2 regions of the Alteromonas sp. K632G genome follow, and region 2 is predicted to be linked to the other one. Evidence: predicted binding sites of a transcription regulator. Region 2 holds the regulator's gene; the other holds the start of a gene.
The links. The regulator FliA, encoded in region 2, starts transcription of late flagellar genes. The targets are predictions, from matches to a motif close to CTAAAGNTNNNNNNNNNNNNGCCGATA.
Positions count from the first base shown of each region.

Region 1 (8,395 bases), on a different contig from region 2:
AAATATATCTCAATCCCATTTAAACAATACTACTTTGCCGTCGGGTCACTCTATAACACCTCTAAAATACAAAGGTGAATCGGTTTCGGATATATTGGCTATAGATAATAATATTGAAATAGAGCTTTGTTATTGCTCAATTTATGAGGATTGTTGGGTAGTTGATCGCACAAATATAACCCAACCAGTCAATTCATGTTCAGTCCGCACTGAACACGCATTCTGGCAATGAAGTAATTCGTTAGAATCGCGCTTAGTCAGTTCTATTGTTGTGATACCTGATGTAGCCAAATCAGATTTAGAATTATCCAAAGTTGCATTGATACTTTATTTAGCTTACATATTACCGCGCTCATTAAGTTCTTATTTTCAAGGAAGATATGCGTAGTATTCAAATTTTAGGCTTAATAAGCGCACTCGTTGCTCTAGTAGTTTCGTACTGGTCAATGTTTATCATAACTCCGGTATCAAGCGAGTCTGCCGCAAGTTCGGTAGGCTTAGTATTAATGTTTGTTATTGTTCCTTTATTTGGGTTTTCTGCCACCCTATTAATCCCATCGTCCTTAGCTTTAGTAAACGCTAAGTTTAGAAGAGCAACCTTCTTCTTCGGTAAGTTTTGGTACTGTGTATGGGGTATTAATAGCTTTTTTTCACTGGCCTATTTAGCCTTAGGATTATACTTTTCTTACCTTTATCTTACTGTTGGTTATGGGAAGTGATCTTACGAATAAAAATTTTAAAAGCCATCTACTCAAATAATGGCTAATAGGGAAAAGCCAATGAGACAGTTTCTTTTCAGTTTGTCTATATCAACCTTGTTAGGTGCTGCTATTTTATTTTTTTCACCCTATTTTATCGGTGAAATCGAGCCTTGGATCTCAGATTCCTATTACTACACTGGCGCGCTAGTATTGGCAGGTTTTATAGTGCTTGTTGATCGGCATGCTTCTTACGAAAGCATTTTTATAGGCATTGTGCTTGGGCAGGCTATTTACATGTTTACTTTTATACCTGTAGATTCATTGGTTGGTGTTGCTTTGGTTATTATGGCCTTCAAAAGCTTGTTGTCTTGTGTAGGTCTATTGTTAAAGTCAGCAATTAGTGACGTTTTGCATTTGATTAAAGGGAACACCTAACATTCTGTTAAATATGTTCTCTCCCCACTTAGCCACTGTTTTAGAGATAAACTGAATCGCCTGTCGAAGTTTTTTTTATCAAGGGTTACTTGCACTTCACACGGCGGACAATTTGCTATTACAAAACTATGAAGGTGCCAGTAACTATTGTGTTTCTATACTGGCTCCCTCTATTAGCATCGCCTACCCTGCTGTTTTAGACGATTGTTGTACGGCGTTATTTAGCTGATTAAGCTCTTTTTCAGTAAGGTTTCGCCATTGGCCTGGCTTTAAGTTACCTAGCTCTAGATGCATTATGCGCGTGCGTTTCAACTTGGTAACTTCATAACCGAGGAACTCACACATGCGACGGATTTGTCGGTTTAAGCCTTGGGTTAGAATAATTGAAAACTGAAACTTACCACGAGCTTTTACCTTACACGGTTTAGTTACCGTGCCTAAAATGGGAACGCCTCTTGCCATTTTTTGTACAAAACGCTCACTGATAGGTTGGTTAACCGTCACTTCGTATTCTTTATCATGGGCATTTTCAGCGCGCAGAATTTTATTCACAATGTCGCCGTCACTGGTCAGAATAATCAATCCTTCTGATGGCTTATCGAGTCTGCCTACTGGAAAGATTCTCTGTTTGTGCTTGATTGCATCAATGATATTGCCTTTCACATGACGCTCGGTAGTGCAGGTAATGCCAATGGGCTTGTTGTATACCAAGTAAATGCGGTCCGATTTATCTTCGGCTACCGCTTTAACAAGCTTTCCATCAACCTTCACTTTATCGCCTTGCGCGACTTTGGTGCCTAGCTCAGGCAGCTTATCGTTAATGGTAACTCGATTTTGCTCAATTAATTTATCAGCTTCACGTCGTGAGCACAGTCCTGTATCACTGATATATTTATTAAGACGTTTTGTTACCTCAGAGCTCATGCTAAAAGTCCCTACCTTTTTTCTAAACGACAACGTGAGTAAACCGTGCCGGTTGTTTTCTCAACTTTATTACCGTTAATTTTACTATAAAAAAAGCGAGCTAAAAGCTCGCTTTTTTAACATTCAGTTAGTATTAATATTCCCACCAACACTCTTGCCACCACTCGAGGAATTCCTCAAAGTCGATATAGCCGTCGTTATTGCTGTCTATTAATTTAAAACCTTCCTGTACATGGCTGGCTTTTGTTTTTGGCGAAATAACGGTTAATAACTCGATAAACTCCGTTAAATCAATCTGACCATTACCATCTTGGTCGAAGAAGGTAAAATCTTTCTTTATTTCTTCAATTTTTTCGTCTGAAAGTTGAGCGGTCACGCGCTTTCCCTTTTTTTAGCAACTACATAGAGGGTGAGTGTAACGCCCTTATTGAGTAGTGTCTATGCCTGATTTTCTCTTGCTTTTAACGCGCGTTCACGTTGCAAACGGGCTTTTTCTTCACGCTTTTGTTCCATGGTGATCCGCGCCTCTGTACCCACGTGTTCTTGCTGCCTCATCTTCGCAAGATTAACTTGTTTTTCACGTTCACGAAAACGAGAAAGTTGATCTTCTGTATGGGTACCAAAACAATGCGGGCAGCTTACGCCAGGCTCATACTTTTCACTTTGCATGTCTTCATCTGTAATCGGTAAGCGACAGGCATAACATTGATGATAGTCACTTTTTTCAAGATCGTGATTCACAGCCACACGATTATCAAATACAAAACAGTCACCTTCCCACAGTGATTCTTCTTTTGGTACATCTTCTAAATATTGAAGAATACCGCCTTCCAGATGGTATACCTCGTCAAACCCCTGCTCTTTTAAATAGGCCGTAGATTTTTCACAACGAATACCGCCGGTGCAAAACATGGCTACTTTTTTGTTTTTCTCTGGGCTTAATGTTTTAGCGACATATTCTGGAAACTCGCGAAAAGTCTCCGTTTTTGGGTCGATAGCGTGCTTGAAAGTGCCGATTTCGATTTCATAGCCATTACGGGTGTCTATCACGGTGACGTCGGGATCGCTAATTAGCGCGTTCCAGTCACTAGGTTTCACGTACGTACCTACGGTTTTACGCGGGTCGATACCTTCAACACCCATGGTGACGATTTCTTTTTTAAGTTTCACCTTGGTGCGGTAGAAAGGCTGTTCTTCGTGAAGTGACTCTTTACAAGAGATGGGGTTAATTCTCTCATCGGCGTTAAGATATTGGAGTAATCCGTCAATACCTTCTCGCGTGCCTGAAACGGTGCCATTAATGCCTTCGCTGGCAAGTAAAAGCGTACCTTTAATGCCATTAGATTCCATGGCAGTTAATAGTGGTTGGCGCATGGCCTCGAAGTTTTCAAGCGCGACGAACTTGTACATCGCGCAAACGATATATTTAGACATAGTAGTATTTACCTTTGCTAGTTGGAACGTAAAACCAGTGCAAAAATGCGGCGCGCACTATATCAAACCAGTTTTAAAATTTCCAGTTAGGCAGCAAGAAAGGATTCAGACTGCTCAATAATGTCACTAAGCATTGTGTTGTCTTCATCAATAGAGGTGGAATAAGTAGCGGCAATGCGCTTTTGAGTGGCTAACGAACAGTTCGTAATAACATCTTGGCTAATTTTCTTTGCGTCATTCGTTTGTGCAAGAGGTACTGGGTGCATTTCATTGTGAAGGCGTACTGCCTCAAACTGCAGTGATGTGGGCTCCTGCAGTGCTACTTGATGCGCTATTGTTTGAGACAATCGATTCATGTGCAACCAATCTGCCTCACTCGCACAAAGTGGTGCTCTACGGTAGAAATTAAGTGCTTCTAGCCGCTGTGTAATACCTCTAGTGGCTTCGTCTTCGTTTGGGCTTTCTATCGATATAGTGTCGGCAAGTGCACTTTGTTGCATTGCCAAATACAAAGCAAAAAGCGTGGCATTACCCGCTGCTTTTGACAGAGTACCGTTCCATTCCCAAGCCATACTGGGGTCTATGGATTTATTTACATTTATATCGTTATCAGACACAAAAATAGGAAGATTTAAAATTCATACCTATAGTGTCGGCAAGATAATGTTTTTCTTAAGCTTATTCTTGCCCTTATCGGTATTTTAAACAATCATATATAGAACCTCTCAAGTAGTTGAAGTGTCATGGTTGTCATTGGATGAAAAATGAACTTTTCGGATAAGCAGGTGCTTATTGTTGAAGATCAACGCCCTTTTCTCTTACTGCTTCGTGGATTATTACACTCCATGGGTGCAAGTGACGTTGTCACTAAATCTTCTGCGGAAAAGGCTCTGTCTCTTTGTAAAAAGCAAAAATTTGATATTGTTGTTTGCGATCTTCATTTAGGGGTAGACAAGAAAAACGGTTTCGAGCTTATTGAAGAGCTTAGAATAAAACGCTTAATTAAACCCACCACCGTGTTTATATTAATTAGCGCTGATAGCGCACGCCCTGTGGTACTTGGCTCTATTGAGCGACGCCCTGATGATTATCTTATTAAGCCTTTTTCGCAGGTACAACTTAAAACACGTATTACCCGTGCCTGGCAGAAACGGCAGTTTTTAGGGGCAGTATTGCAAGAGGTGGCCAATGAAAATATCAACAATGCTATCGATTTGTGCGAAGATCTTATTAGTACGCCATCCCCTTATAAAGGCACGTGTGAACAATTATTAGTTGAACTGTATTTGCGCCTAGAGCAATACGACAAAGCGTTGGACGTACTTTCGCCCTACTTAGAAGGAAAGCCAATAATTTGGGCCAAAGTTGCGTTGGCAAAAACCTATCTAGCCTCAGAAAAATACGATAAAGCCATAGGTATTGCCGAGGATATTATTAAACGCAACCGGTTTAATGCCGAGGCGCATGATGTATTGGCGAAAGCCAATGATGCAAAGAACCAAGGCGAAATTGCAATTTCTGCTATCAAGCAGGCTATAAAACTTTCGCCCTTTTCGTTGCCTAGGCATTTTAGTGCATGCTCTATCGCGCGAAACCATAACGATTACATTTTAGCCTCTACCTCTAGTTTGGCCATTTGGGATTTATCGAAAAGAACCGTGCATCAAAACAGCCTGCATTGGTGTGGGTTTATTCGAAGCTTGCTTGATGTCGCCGAATATACAGATGACAAACGTACACGAAACCGCTATCAACAAGAGGCTTTACTTGCCCTGCAACGAGGTAAGTTTGATGAAAACATACTACGAATAGACGAAGATTTTGACGTAAGTATTTTTGGCAGCATTATTAACGCTCGAGTTAATGCTATTGATGGAAAAATGCTGGATGCAAAAAAGAACTTGGCGCAATCACAAGCTGCCATAGATGAAAAGTACACCACGCCGCCAATCGCATTTATTCCAGATAGCCTTAAAGTAATGTACGACCTTGGTGAATATGAAGATGCACTACAACTTCAAGATATTATTAAGCAGCAGAATTTAGAATTCGATTCCAACAGCAACTTTTTATTGCATTCTGAGACGACCAAAGCCCAACAAAATCTTACAAATTATCAGCAGTTTAACCGTGAAGGCATTCAGCTTTATCAACAAGGACAGTATGAAAAAGCAAAAGACTCTTTTGCGCTTGCGCAAGGTTTTTCGCCGGTAAATACAGGTGTAGCGCTCAACTTACTGCAGTGCTTATTACAAATATTAAGCAAGAACCAAAAGCCAGATCCTGATTTATTTAAACAATGCCGTCGACTTTATAAACTTATCGACGACATGCCACTAAAGGCCCAACACGAAGAAAAATACTCCACGCTTCGCAACGACTTAGACACTTTTATGGGAACAACATAATGACAATAACCCAAACAAAAAAGATATGTGCACTTGCTAGCCTACTTACTGCTGTAGCACTTAATGGGTGCAGCCAAACACCACCTTGTGAAGACATTGTAGAAGTAAATCGCCAATTACATGTGTGCAAAAGTTTATCGAAAGTGATGAATGACAACCGCTATCCGCAGCAAGCTATGTCAGCGAAAAAACGTTATGAAAGTGAATGTGAAAACTTCAGATACTATCGAGATGATTACGACACTATTTGTAAAGGAGAGCAGCAAGCCATAGGTAAAAAGGCCCAAACGCAGGTTAAAAAGGAAAGTTTACCCGCCAAAGACTACTAAGTAGAAGATTCCTTTTTACCTAGCTTTATTAGGGAATGTCGTACATAAAACTTACATGAACAACTAGTTTTGATTGGCGGTGTGGTTTTGATTTAACCATGTTACGGTACGGTGTAGCGCCATGTGAGTAGTAACATCTTTTCAATGGGGCGTATAAGTACGCGAGAATAAGTAGGCGAGAAAAGGATACGAATATGTCTAAACGCGTTGCAGTGCTAACATCAGGTGGTGATGCACCTGGAATGAATGCTTGTATTCGAGCTATTGTTATAGCCTGTGAAAGGCTCGGATTTACGCTATTTGGTTATCAACATGGGTATAATGGCTTACTTGAGCAAGAGTACGAAATACTTGCGCTTCAAGCAACGCACAACCTCATTCAGCAAGGGGGCACCGTGCTGCACAGCGCCCGTTGTGAACCTTTCAAAACCGACGAAGGTGCGAAAACTGCTGCTACTAACCTCACTAAGCTAGAGATTGATACCTTAATTGTGATTGGCGGTGATGGGTCCTTTAAAGGCGCTGATCATTTAGCAGATTTCTGGCACGGTCAAATTATTGGTATTCCCGGCACAATAGATAATGATGTGGCTGGCACCGATGCTACCATAGGTTATTACACCGCTATCGATACCGTTGTTTCATCAATCGATAAAGTGAGAGACACAGCTGACGCTTTTGAACGTATTTTCATTGTAGAAGTGATGGGCAGACATGCCGGTTTTCTTGCGCTAAATTCCGCCCTCGCCTCGGCGGCCGATTACGTTATTTTGCCAGAAACCTTTCAACATTGTGACGCAGAATTGGATAAAATTACGGAGCAAATTGAGAAAAGAAGACAGCTTAAAGGCGCGGTTAGTTTTATTATAGTGGTGGCGGAAAATGTATGGCCTGGTGGACTTAACGATTTGGCTGACAAACTGGTATCCAAAACCCAGTCTGAAGTTCGCCCGGTTACGCTAGGCCATGTTCAGCGAGGGGGATCTCCGGTAAGTCAAGACCGGTTACTTGCCACTAAGTTAGGCACCTATGCAGTGAGTTTAGTGGGTAGTGACACCAACGGTATTATGGTAGGTGAACTCAATGGTACGCCGAGTGAGATTGCCTTAGCGGAAACATGGGAGAAGGATAAACCCCTAAACCCTTCCAGTATGGAAACCATGCTCACCATCATGAATGAGCGATATTAAAATAAAGCTAATTGAGTAATACAACACCAAAATGGTTACGCATAACCAAGCCTTATCTAGATATATCAACAAGTTACCTTAACTTATTGGTTAACACAAAAATGCCCGATTTCTCGGGCATTTTTAGGTAATCTTACTGTTCGCACAGCCAGTTTGTAGCTAACGTACTAAAGCTTTTAGCCTTACATTTTCATAGCGGCTTTTACTTTGTCTCTATGACTACGACTCACTTTTAGTTCGGTGTCATTTTGCAAAATAAGGTGATATTCACCGCTAATATGGCTTACCAATTTTTTCACGAAACGAATATTGGCAATGGCGGAACGATGCACTCTAACAAACCATTGAGGGTTAAGCTCTTGCTCAAGCTCTTTCATAGTTTTACGCATAATGTGCATGCCATCTAATGCGTGAACACACATATAATCACCCGCGGCATCTATCCACTGTATGTCTTGTACGTTCACCCTAGTGACTTCAGAACCATCTTTAATGGCTAAAACATCTGGATAAGGGTTAGTTTCTACCGGCTCGCCATTGGCAAGCTTACGCAAGATTTCTTCGCAATCGTCGCCAGTAAGTTCGGCAACCAAATTCACTAAACGTTTAGACTGTTCATCTTGATGCTGTGTAGCGAAGTATTCTCGCACTTTCACTAGGGCATCTTTAAGACGCTCGTCGTCAGCAGGCTTTAATAAGTAGTCTAGAGCATGCACATCGAATGCTTTAATCGCATAACTGTCATACGCAGTAACAAACACGACCATAGGGATAGGTTGATTAAGCTCTCGTAGCTTATGAATTACCTGAAAACCATTTAGCCCAGGCATTTGAATATCAAGAAAGACTAAGTCAGGGCGAAGTTGTGAAATGCTACTTACCGCTTCTAGCCCATTTTGACACTCAGCAAGTACCTGAATGTCGTCATGACGTTCTAACCTAGCGCGAAGTCCACGGCGGGCGAGTGGTTCATC
Region 1 covers NZ_JAGGDM010000007.1:211,161-219,555, forward strand. Annotated here, with positions in the region: gene J5X92_RS09220 (hypothetical protein) at 1-232, shown strand, start outside; gene J5X92_RS09225 (hypothetical protein) at 381-719, shown strand; gene J5X92_RS09230 (hypothetical protein) at 780-1,136, shown strand; gene rluF (23S rRNA pseudouridine(2604) synthase RluF) at 1,320-2,060, opposite strand; gene J5X92_RS09240 (EF-hand domain-containing protein) at 2,194-2,436, opposite strand; gene J5X92_RS09245 (rhodanese-related sulfurtransferase) at 2,499-3,494, opposite strand; gene J5X92_RS09250 (VC2046/SO_2500 family protein) at 3,581-4,066, opposite strand; gene J5X92_RS09255 (tetratricopeptide repeat-containing response regulator) at 4,259-5,902, shown strand; gene J5X92_RS09260 (hypothetical protein) at 5,902-6,231, shown strand; gene J5X92_RS09265 (ATP-dependent 6-phosphofructokinase) at 6,426-7,421, shown strand; gene J5X92_RS09270 (LytTR family DNA-binding domain-containing protein) at 7,604-8,395, opposite strand, start outside.
Region 1: a site for FliA is predicted at 4,145-4,171, ahead of J5X92_RS09250 (VC2046/SO_2500 family protein). Genes of this name have one in related genera too.

Region 2 (8,395 bases):
CGGTAAGATCTTGATAACCTTGTGCCATTAACACTTCGGTAAGCAATGATGTAAGCTTAGCTGATTGTTTCGATCCGTCTTCTAGCAATTCGTCTAAATCTGCACATAAAACTTTGAATTCGCCCAACTCAAGTTGACGATTCATCAGTTTCTTCCATTCCGGCATAATTTTTTCGATACGGGTAGAGAGCACTTCAGCAATTGGCATACTCTCTTCAACTGCGTCCATGGTGGTATTGGCAGCTTTTTCCGTTTCTTCGATAACGTACATCAGTCGCGTTTGCGCATCAGGAATGTCATCAACGGTTAAATTTTTAATACGTTCATCGATTTGGAAGTTATTCAACGAGTCATGAAGTTGACGCGTTAATTTACCCACTTCAGCAAAGAGCTCAATGGACTCTTTCATCGAAACAGCTTCTAAGACAGCGTTCGCTGATGCGTTATCGCCCTCTTCAAGATACGCTACCAATTTTTTGGCTTCTTCGAGCGTTATGGAGACACTTTCATTTGTCGACATCCAGTAAACCTCATTTCTCTGGTGAGCGTCTGGATCAACCTAAACGTTCGAAGATTTTATCTAGTTTTTCTTTCAACGTAGCGGCAGTGAAAGGTTTAACAACATAACCATTTACACCAGCTTGCGCTGCGGCAACGATTTGTTCTTTCTTCGCTTCTGCTGTTACCATAAGAACCGGTAGGTGTTTCAACTTATCGTCGGCACGTATAGCGCGTAATAAGTCGATACCTTGCATACCTGGCATATTCCAATCTGTTACAACAAAGTCAAAATCACCTTGTTGTAGCATAGGCAGCGCGGTGCTACCGTCGTCCGCTTCCTGGATATTGGCAAAACCCAAATCTTTTAGCAGGTTCTTTATGATACGTCTCATGGTAGAAAAATCGTCAACCACGAGAATTTTCATACTTTTATCCAAAATAGCCTCCAATGAGGGGTTAATTGTTATTAATTTCTATTCTTCGTCAACTTGCCACGATTTCATTCGTGATTTGAGTTTTAACATGGCCTGACTATGAATTTGACTTACTCGCGATTCACTAACATCAAGAACTTCGCCTATTTCTCTAAGATTCAGTTCTTCATCATAGTATAAAGAAAGTACAATCGCTTCCCGTTCGGGTAATGTAGTAATAGCATGTGCTAGCGCTTTTTGGAAAGCCCCTTGCATCAAATCTTCTAACGGTGCGTCGCTGCCTCGGTTTTTTTCTGTAGAAATGACATCTTCAGAAACCCCAAGGTCTTCAATCCCCACCAATTTCCCGGCATTCACTTCGTTCAGCATTTGATGATAATCTTGCATGCTGACATTCATTTTAGCCGCAATATCTACATCTCGCGCGTCTCGGCCTGTTTCACCTTCAACTTGAGAGATGGCTTCTGTGATTGCCCTTCCGTTTTTATGAACGGAACGAGGAGTCCAATCACCTTTTCTTATTTCATCAAGCATAGCGCCACGAATACGAATACCTGCAAAGGTTTCGAAACTTGCACCTTTGGAACCGTCAAAATTTCGTGCAGCTTCTAGCAGTCCAATCATACCTGACTGGATTAAATCATCGACAAGAACACTGGCTGGTAGTCTCGCCATTAAGTGGTGTGCTATCCGCTTCACCAGCGAAGCGTGACGCTCAACTAATTGTGACTTGTCTGTTTGCTGTTGATAAGCGGCTGCTTTGCTATTCAACGCTGACTTCCTACTGCTTTATCTGCTATTAGTTGTTCAATAAAAAATTCTAAATGGCCACCTGGTTGCGCAGGAATAGGCCAAGAAGCTGCTTTGGCTGCTAGCTGGCCAATCGCCACCGCTGCGGGTGAACTTGGATAAGCATCTACTATTGACGTTTGCTTACGTACTGCTCGGCGTATGTTCTCGTCAAAAGGAACTATTGCTACCAATTCTAGCGCAACATCTAAGAATCGCCCTGTTACTTTAGATAATTTGCTGAAAAGTTCCTGACCTTCTCTAACATCGCGGACCATGTTAGCGACCACTTTAAAGCGAAAGACACCGTGTTCTCGGTTAAGAATTTTAATTAATGCATAGGCATCGGTAAGTGAAGTGGGCTCATCACACACTACCACCATAATATCTTGGGAGGCTTTGGAGAAGCTTAGCACCATATCGGAAATACCCGCTGCGGTATCCACAATAAGCACATCAATGGGCGTGCGCAACTCGCTGAATGCTCTTATGAGTCCTGCATGCTGCGTTGGTGATAGCTCTGCCATTGATTGAGAACCTGATGTGGCTGGTGCTATTTTTATACCGTGAGGACCCGTAACGAGAACATCGTCCAAGGTACACTCACCAGATAATACGTGGGAGAGGTTTTTCTCTACTCGCAATCCTAGCATTACATCCACATTGGCCAGACCTAAGTCTGCATCCAATACCATTACCCGCTTTCCCTGCTTTGCCATAGCAATAGCTGTGTTTAGCGTAATATTTGTTTTACCAACGCCACCTTTACCTCCGGTGACGGCGATAACTTTGATTAATCGTGATTGCTTCATTTTTCGTAAGCTACTCGCTTGATCATCAATCATACTGCTCGTGCTGTTTTAACCACATTGTTACTAGTAGTATGATTCAAACCGTACTTTTTATAAAGCTTTGCAGCAGCAGATACTAAAGATTTTGCTTCTGCAATCTTAATGTCTTCAGGAACTTTCTGTCCATCTGTTACATAACTGACAGGTAACTGGTACTCCACCGCTGCGCTAAGCACTTCGCCTAGAGAGTAGCACTCATCAAGCTTTGTAAAGATACAACCGCTAAGTTCCACCCCTTCGTACGCATCTATAATACGTTGTAATGCAGCATATTGGGTATTCGCTTGCGCTACTAGGTATTTTTTCACTGGCTGCATTTGACCGTTATCAAATTGATTTATCTGTTTAATTAATCGACTATCTCGTTGACTAAAGCCTGCCGTATCAATTAACACTAGTCTCTTATGGCGTAATTGAAACAATAAATCTGATAATTCTTCACTACTTTGTGCTTTACGCACTGTGCAGCCAATAATTTTTCCATATGTGGCTAATTGCTCAAACGCTGCAATACGATAGGTATCAATCGTAATCATGGCAACGGAGTCGGCGCCGTATTTCTGTGCGTAACGAGCAGCTAATTTAGCAACTGTAGTGGTTTTACCTGTTCCGGTAGGACCCACTAACGCTACTGCGCCCTTTTGCGTAAGTATATCGTTACCTGTCACATTAATGCGATTAGCCAATAGGTTTAAAAGATATACCCAAGCGTCACGCTCGTTGTAATGCGACGGCGTATAACTAATCAGTTGCTCTGCCAATGATTGGCTTAACCCCATGTCGGTTAAACGCTGAATTAAATAATGATGTACAGGCTGCTGACGACGACTTTTTGCTTCCATCAAATCAGCAACTTGGTATTGAAGCACATTTCGTAGTGACGCCAACTCTTCTTTAATTTGAGATAATTCGTCAGACTGAGGAGCACTGCTGTTATCAATGCTTTCATTAAGACTTGACGCTTGATGGCTTGGGAATTCTGAGGCGACTTGACTGGCTTCTACATCGTCGATAAAGGCTTCTGAAAAGTCTAAGTGTGATGCAATTTTATTGGCATGCTGAGCGTTAGCACTAGGTGCTGAAGCTGGGCTTTGAATACTGCCACCATGTTGTTTTTCCAACAGCGCTTTTAAGCTATCTGGGCCATCATCACCGATGATTTCGCTAAGACTTGGAACAGCCGCTTTCGCTCGCCCTGCTGCACTAGGCGCTGGCTTTTTAATCGACAGTTTGGCTTCCGGTTCTTTATCGTAAGCGGCGACCAATTCGATACCGTCAGCAAGCTTTCGGTTTGACATGATAACGGCATCGCTGCCCAATTCCGCTTTAACTTGGCTTAAAGCTTCTCGCATATCTTTGCCAAAGAAACGTCTGATTTTCATTGAAAACTCTCCAATCACCCAGTGTCAGATTATTGACCGACCGAACTGACTATTTTTATCTGCTTATCGTCGGGTACTTCCTGATAGGAAAGTACATGTAAACCCGCGACCGAATACTTTAAGAAGCGAGATAGTACGGGGCGCAACATACCGGAAGTGAGAAGTACTGCAGGCTCACCTTCTAATTCTTGTTGCTGACTAGCTTGCTGCAATGATTTTTGCAGCTTATCGGCCAGTCCTGGTTCTATACCAGCGCCATCTTCGCCACCTGCTTGTAATGACTGGTGCAACATCTGTTCCAACTCTGGCGCCAAGGTTATGACGGGTATCTCTTTCGCACCTTGGGTAATTTCTTGGGTGATTAGGCGTTTAAGCGCAATACGTACCGCAGACACTAGTACATCTGGGTCTTGGCTACGCGGGCCGTATTCGCTCAAGGTTTGTACAATGGTACGCATGTCACGAATAGGCACTCCTTCAAACAGCAAGGTTTGCAGCACTTTAACAATGGTGCTTAACGGCAGAATATCAGGCACTAACCCTTCAACTAGTTTAGGATGCTGCTTAGCTAGCATATCTAGAAGCTGCTGCGCTTCTTCATGTCCAAGTAGTTGGTAGGCGTTGTTAGTCAGCAATTGACTTAAATGAGTAGCAACCACAGTAGCAGCATCAACCACGGTATAACCCAGTGTTTGCGCATGCTCACGCTTATTCGGTTTTATCCATACCGCATCTAAGCCAAAGGCAGGGTCTTTGGTTGCACGGCCTTCCAGCTTGCCAAATACTTGACCCGGATTAATCGCAAGTTCTTCATCGTGACTTATTTGCGCATCGCCAATAGTTACGCCCAACATCGCAATGGTGTATAAATTAGGTTCTAAATCTAAATTATCGCGAATGTGCACCGGTGGAATAAGAAAGCCTAACTCTTGAGATAACTTCTTACGCACCCCTTTGATACGAGTGAGCAGTTCTCCGCCCTGAGACTTATCTACTAAGGGGATTAATCGGTACCCGACTTCTAAACCGATGGTATCTACGTGCTGCACATCATCCCACCCAAGCTCTTTTATTTCGGGCGCAACAGTGTCATCTTTCACGATATTCGCTGGGGTTTTAGGTTTTTCTGCCTCGCGTTTAGCCGCAACACCCTGCCAATAAGCGTAACCAGCGATAAGCACTGAAAACCCAATAAAGGCCAAATGAGGCATACCAGGAATAATCCCCATGACAAATAAAACACCAGAGGCAATATAAAGGGCTTGGCTGTTACCTAATTGACTACGTATTTCTTTGCCCATTTCTTGGGTTTCGTTTTCACGAGTAACAATAATAGCGGTAGCCACAGACAGTAACAGTGAGGGTATTTGCGCCACCAAACCGTCACCAATGGTTAAAATGGTGTATACCTCGATGGCGTTACCAAAACTTAATCCGTGTTGAATCATGCCAATAAAAAGGCCACCCACAATATTGATAAGCATGATAAAGAGTCCGGCGACCGCATCACCTTTCACAAATTTTGACGCACCGTCCATTGAGCCATAAAAGTCTGCTTCGGCGGTTATTTCTTCTCGGCGAGCACGCGCCTGATCTTGGTCGATATAACCCGCATTCAAATCGGCATCAATAGCCATTTGCTTACCTGGCATGGCATCAAGCGTAAAGCGGGCACTTACTTCTGAAATACGCCCAGCACCGGCGGTGACTACTTTAAAGTTGATAATAAGCAAGATAGCAAAGACCACCACACCCACTGCATAGTTGCCGCCAATAACCACCGCACCAAATGCTTCGATAACCTTACCAGCCGCATCGCCCCCCTCATGCCCATAAAGCAATACCACACGGGTAGAGGCCACGTTTAGCGCTAAGCGCAAAACAGTAGCGATAAGTAATACTAGGGGAAAAATACCGAAATCAACTGGCTTTTGCGTTAATACTGCCACCAAAATAATGACTAAAGACAGGGCTATATTAAAGCTGAACAATACGTCGAGCAGAAATGGCGGCATGGGAAGAATAACCATGCCCATAATGGCAAGAAGAACAATGGGAGCGCCTAAGCCACTGGTAATGTTCTGCAGCTGACTTTTATCGAATCGCTGAAGGTAACCGGATAACTGCATTACAGGGAGTCTCTCTATCGGAAAATTGACGCTTAACGCTATCTTTCAATGAGTATTACAACTACCGTGCCAGCTTTATACAAAACCGATTAAACGTAAGTAGGAGGGGCGCAATTTACAGAATTACAATTAAGAGGGGCTCACTTTGAGCCCTGGCCTTAGCGATATCTTAGCCGTAATTTAGCGCTAATTTAGGCCAAAAGCAGCGCTCTAACGGCGTAGCTCTGGTGGTATGGGTAAATCACGTTTAAGCGGTTTGGGTCGTTTCCCTTTACCCGCTCTGTGTGCTTTTAACTGATAAACGTGGGCTAATACTTGCGCTACCGCCATAAACAAGGCATTAGGCACTTCACCGTCAATCTCAGTTGAGTAGTAAACGGCTCGGGCTAACATGGGCGATGGAATAAGCGGTACATCGTTAGCAGTGGCTATTTTACGAATATGCATGGCTAATTCATCGGTGCCTTTTGCCACAACGACTGGGGCACGATTACCACTGTCATCATATTTTATTGCTACAGAGTAATGAGTTGGGTTGGTTACCACCACATCGGCCTGAGGAACTTCTTGCATCATTCGTTTAGTGGCAGCTTGATACTGCAAGCGACGGATGCGCCCTTTTACCAAAGGATCACCTTCAGAGTTTTTACGCTCGTCTTTCACCTCTTGCTTAGTCATCTTAATTTCTTTGTTGTGCTTATAAATTTGATAAGGCACATCAATAAGCGCAATAGGTATCATGCCGCAAACCAACATGATAAAAGCCCATTTCAGCATATCTAACGCGTGAAAAATATTACCCGGGTACAGCTCTAAATCAAGGTGCAGCCCTTCGTCTTCAAAAAACAGCAGTGCACCTAATGCCATCCCAACGATGACAACCACTTTGGCGATAGATTTAATTAATTCTACCAAGCCATTCATGCCAAACATACGCTTAAATCCACTAAGCGGACTCATTTTAGAGCCTTTAAATTTGGCACCTTCCCAGGTGAAGTTGTAGCCGCCTAACGCAATAGAGCCATATATTCCGGCTAACATGGCCACCGTCATATAAAGCAATACAGGTACACTGACTGTCGAAATTGCTTCACCCCATGCACCAAACATATGGGTGGTATCGTAGGTTTCATCTCGAGACAGAACAAACATGCGCTGCGTCAGCTTAAATACCGACTCGGCAATCCAGCCTCCAACGAACAAAAACATAAAGGCACTGACCACTAACACTAAGGTTGTGGATAGCTCTCGGGATCGGGCTATCTGCCCTTTTTTTCGGGTGTCTTCGAGTTTTTTCCCCGTGGGGTCTTCTGTTTTTTCGCTAGAATCTGAATCAGCCATGTATCACCTGACTTATTTTCATGGGCAAATCCTAAGAAGTTGACACATAAACTGCTCTGCCCGCAGCCACTGCGTTTCAAAATGCGCAGTAAAGTTATCTAGGGTTATCCAAATGATGAGCAACCCCATCACCTGGGCAATAGAAAAGCCGATACTGAAAATATTAAGCTGAGGTGCCGCTTTGGTCATTACGCCAAACGCTAAATTTACAATGAGAAGGGACACAATGGGCGCCAATGACAACGTAATCGCTGAGATAAACATCCAACCGCCCCAGTGGGCAATTTCCCTAAACTGCTCCCCTGTCCACCATGCTTCTCCTATTGGGAACGCATGAAAGCTCAACACAATCATGTGGATCATCGCGAGATGCCCGTCTAAGGTCCAAAAAAGCAAGGTAGCTAGAATTAAGTAAAATTGGCCTACGGCTGGCACGTTAATACCATTGACGGGGTCTACGATTGAGGCGAAACCTAAGCCCGTTTGCATCGCGATAATTTGCCCAGCCAGTACAAAGGTATTTAGCACCATCATGGAAACAAACCCGATAGCGACACCAATTAACAACTGCTGAATGCCAAGAATGAATGTACCTAGATTCACTAAATCATCAACAGGTGCTGGCGGCACTACCGGCATGATAATAAGGGTCAGCATAATACCTAGCAAAGCACGAACTTGCGGAGGAATAGATTGTGCACTTAAGCCAATCATCGCCACAAACAGGCCACTAATGCGCATAAAAGGCAGCATTAAATCAGCAAGAAACTGATTGATGGTAGCCAGTTCAACGACCATATTAACCGACAACCTGAGGTATCATTTCTACCATGTGGAAAGTGAAGTCCATTAACTTTTGTACTAGCCAGTTACCACCCCAGCTAAGCGCTAGTAAGGTAACAAGTAAGCGCGGCAAGAAACTCATGGTCTGCTCGTTAATTGAGGTAGCAGCCTGAAACACGGCTACC
Region 2 covers NZ_JAGGDM010000001.1:217,595-225,989, reverse strand. Annotated here, with positions in the region: gene J5X92_RS00960 (protein phosphatase CheZ) at 1-520, opposite strand, end outside; gene cheY (chemotaxis response regulator CheY) at 555-938, opposite strand; gene J5X92_RS00950 (RNA polymerase sigma factor FliA) at 975-1,706, opposite strand; gene J5X92_RS00945 (MinD/ParA family protein) at 1,703-2,569, opposite strand; gene flhF (flagellar biosynthesis protein FlhF) at 2,566-3,957, opposite strand; gene flhA (flagellar biosynthesis protein FlhA) at 3,987-6,086, opposite strand; gene flhB (flagellar biosynthesis protein FlhB) at 6,297-7,427, opposite strand; gene fliR (flagellar biosynthetic protein FliR) at 7,446-8,225, opposite strand; gene fliQ (flagellar biosynthesis protein FliQ) at 8,227-8,395, opposite strand, start outside.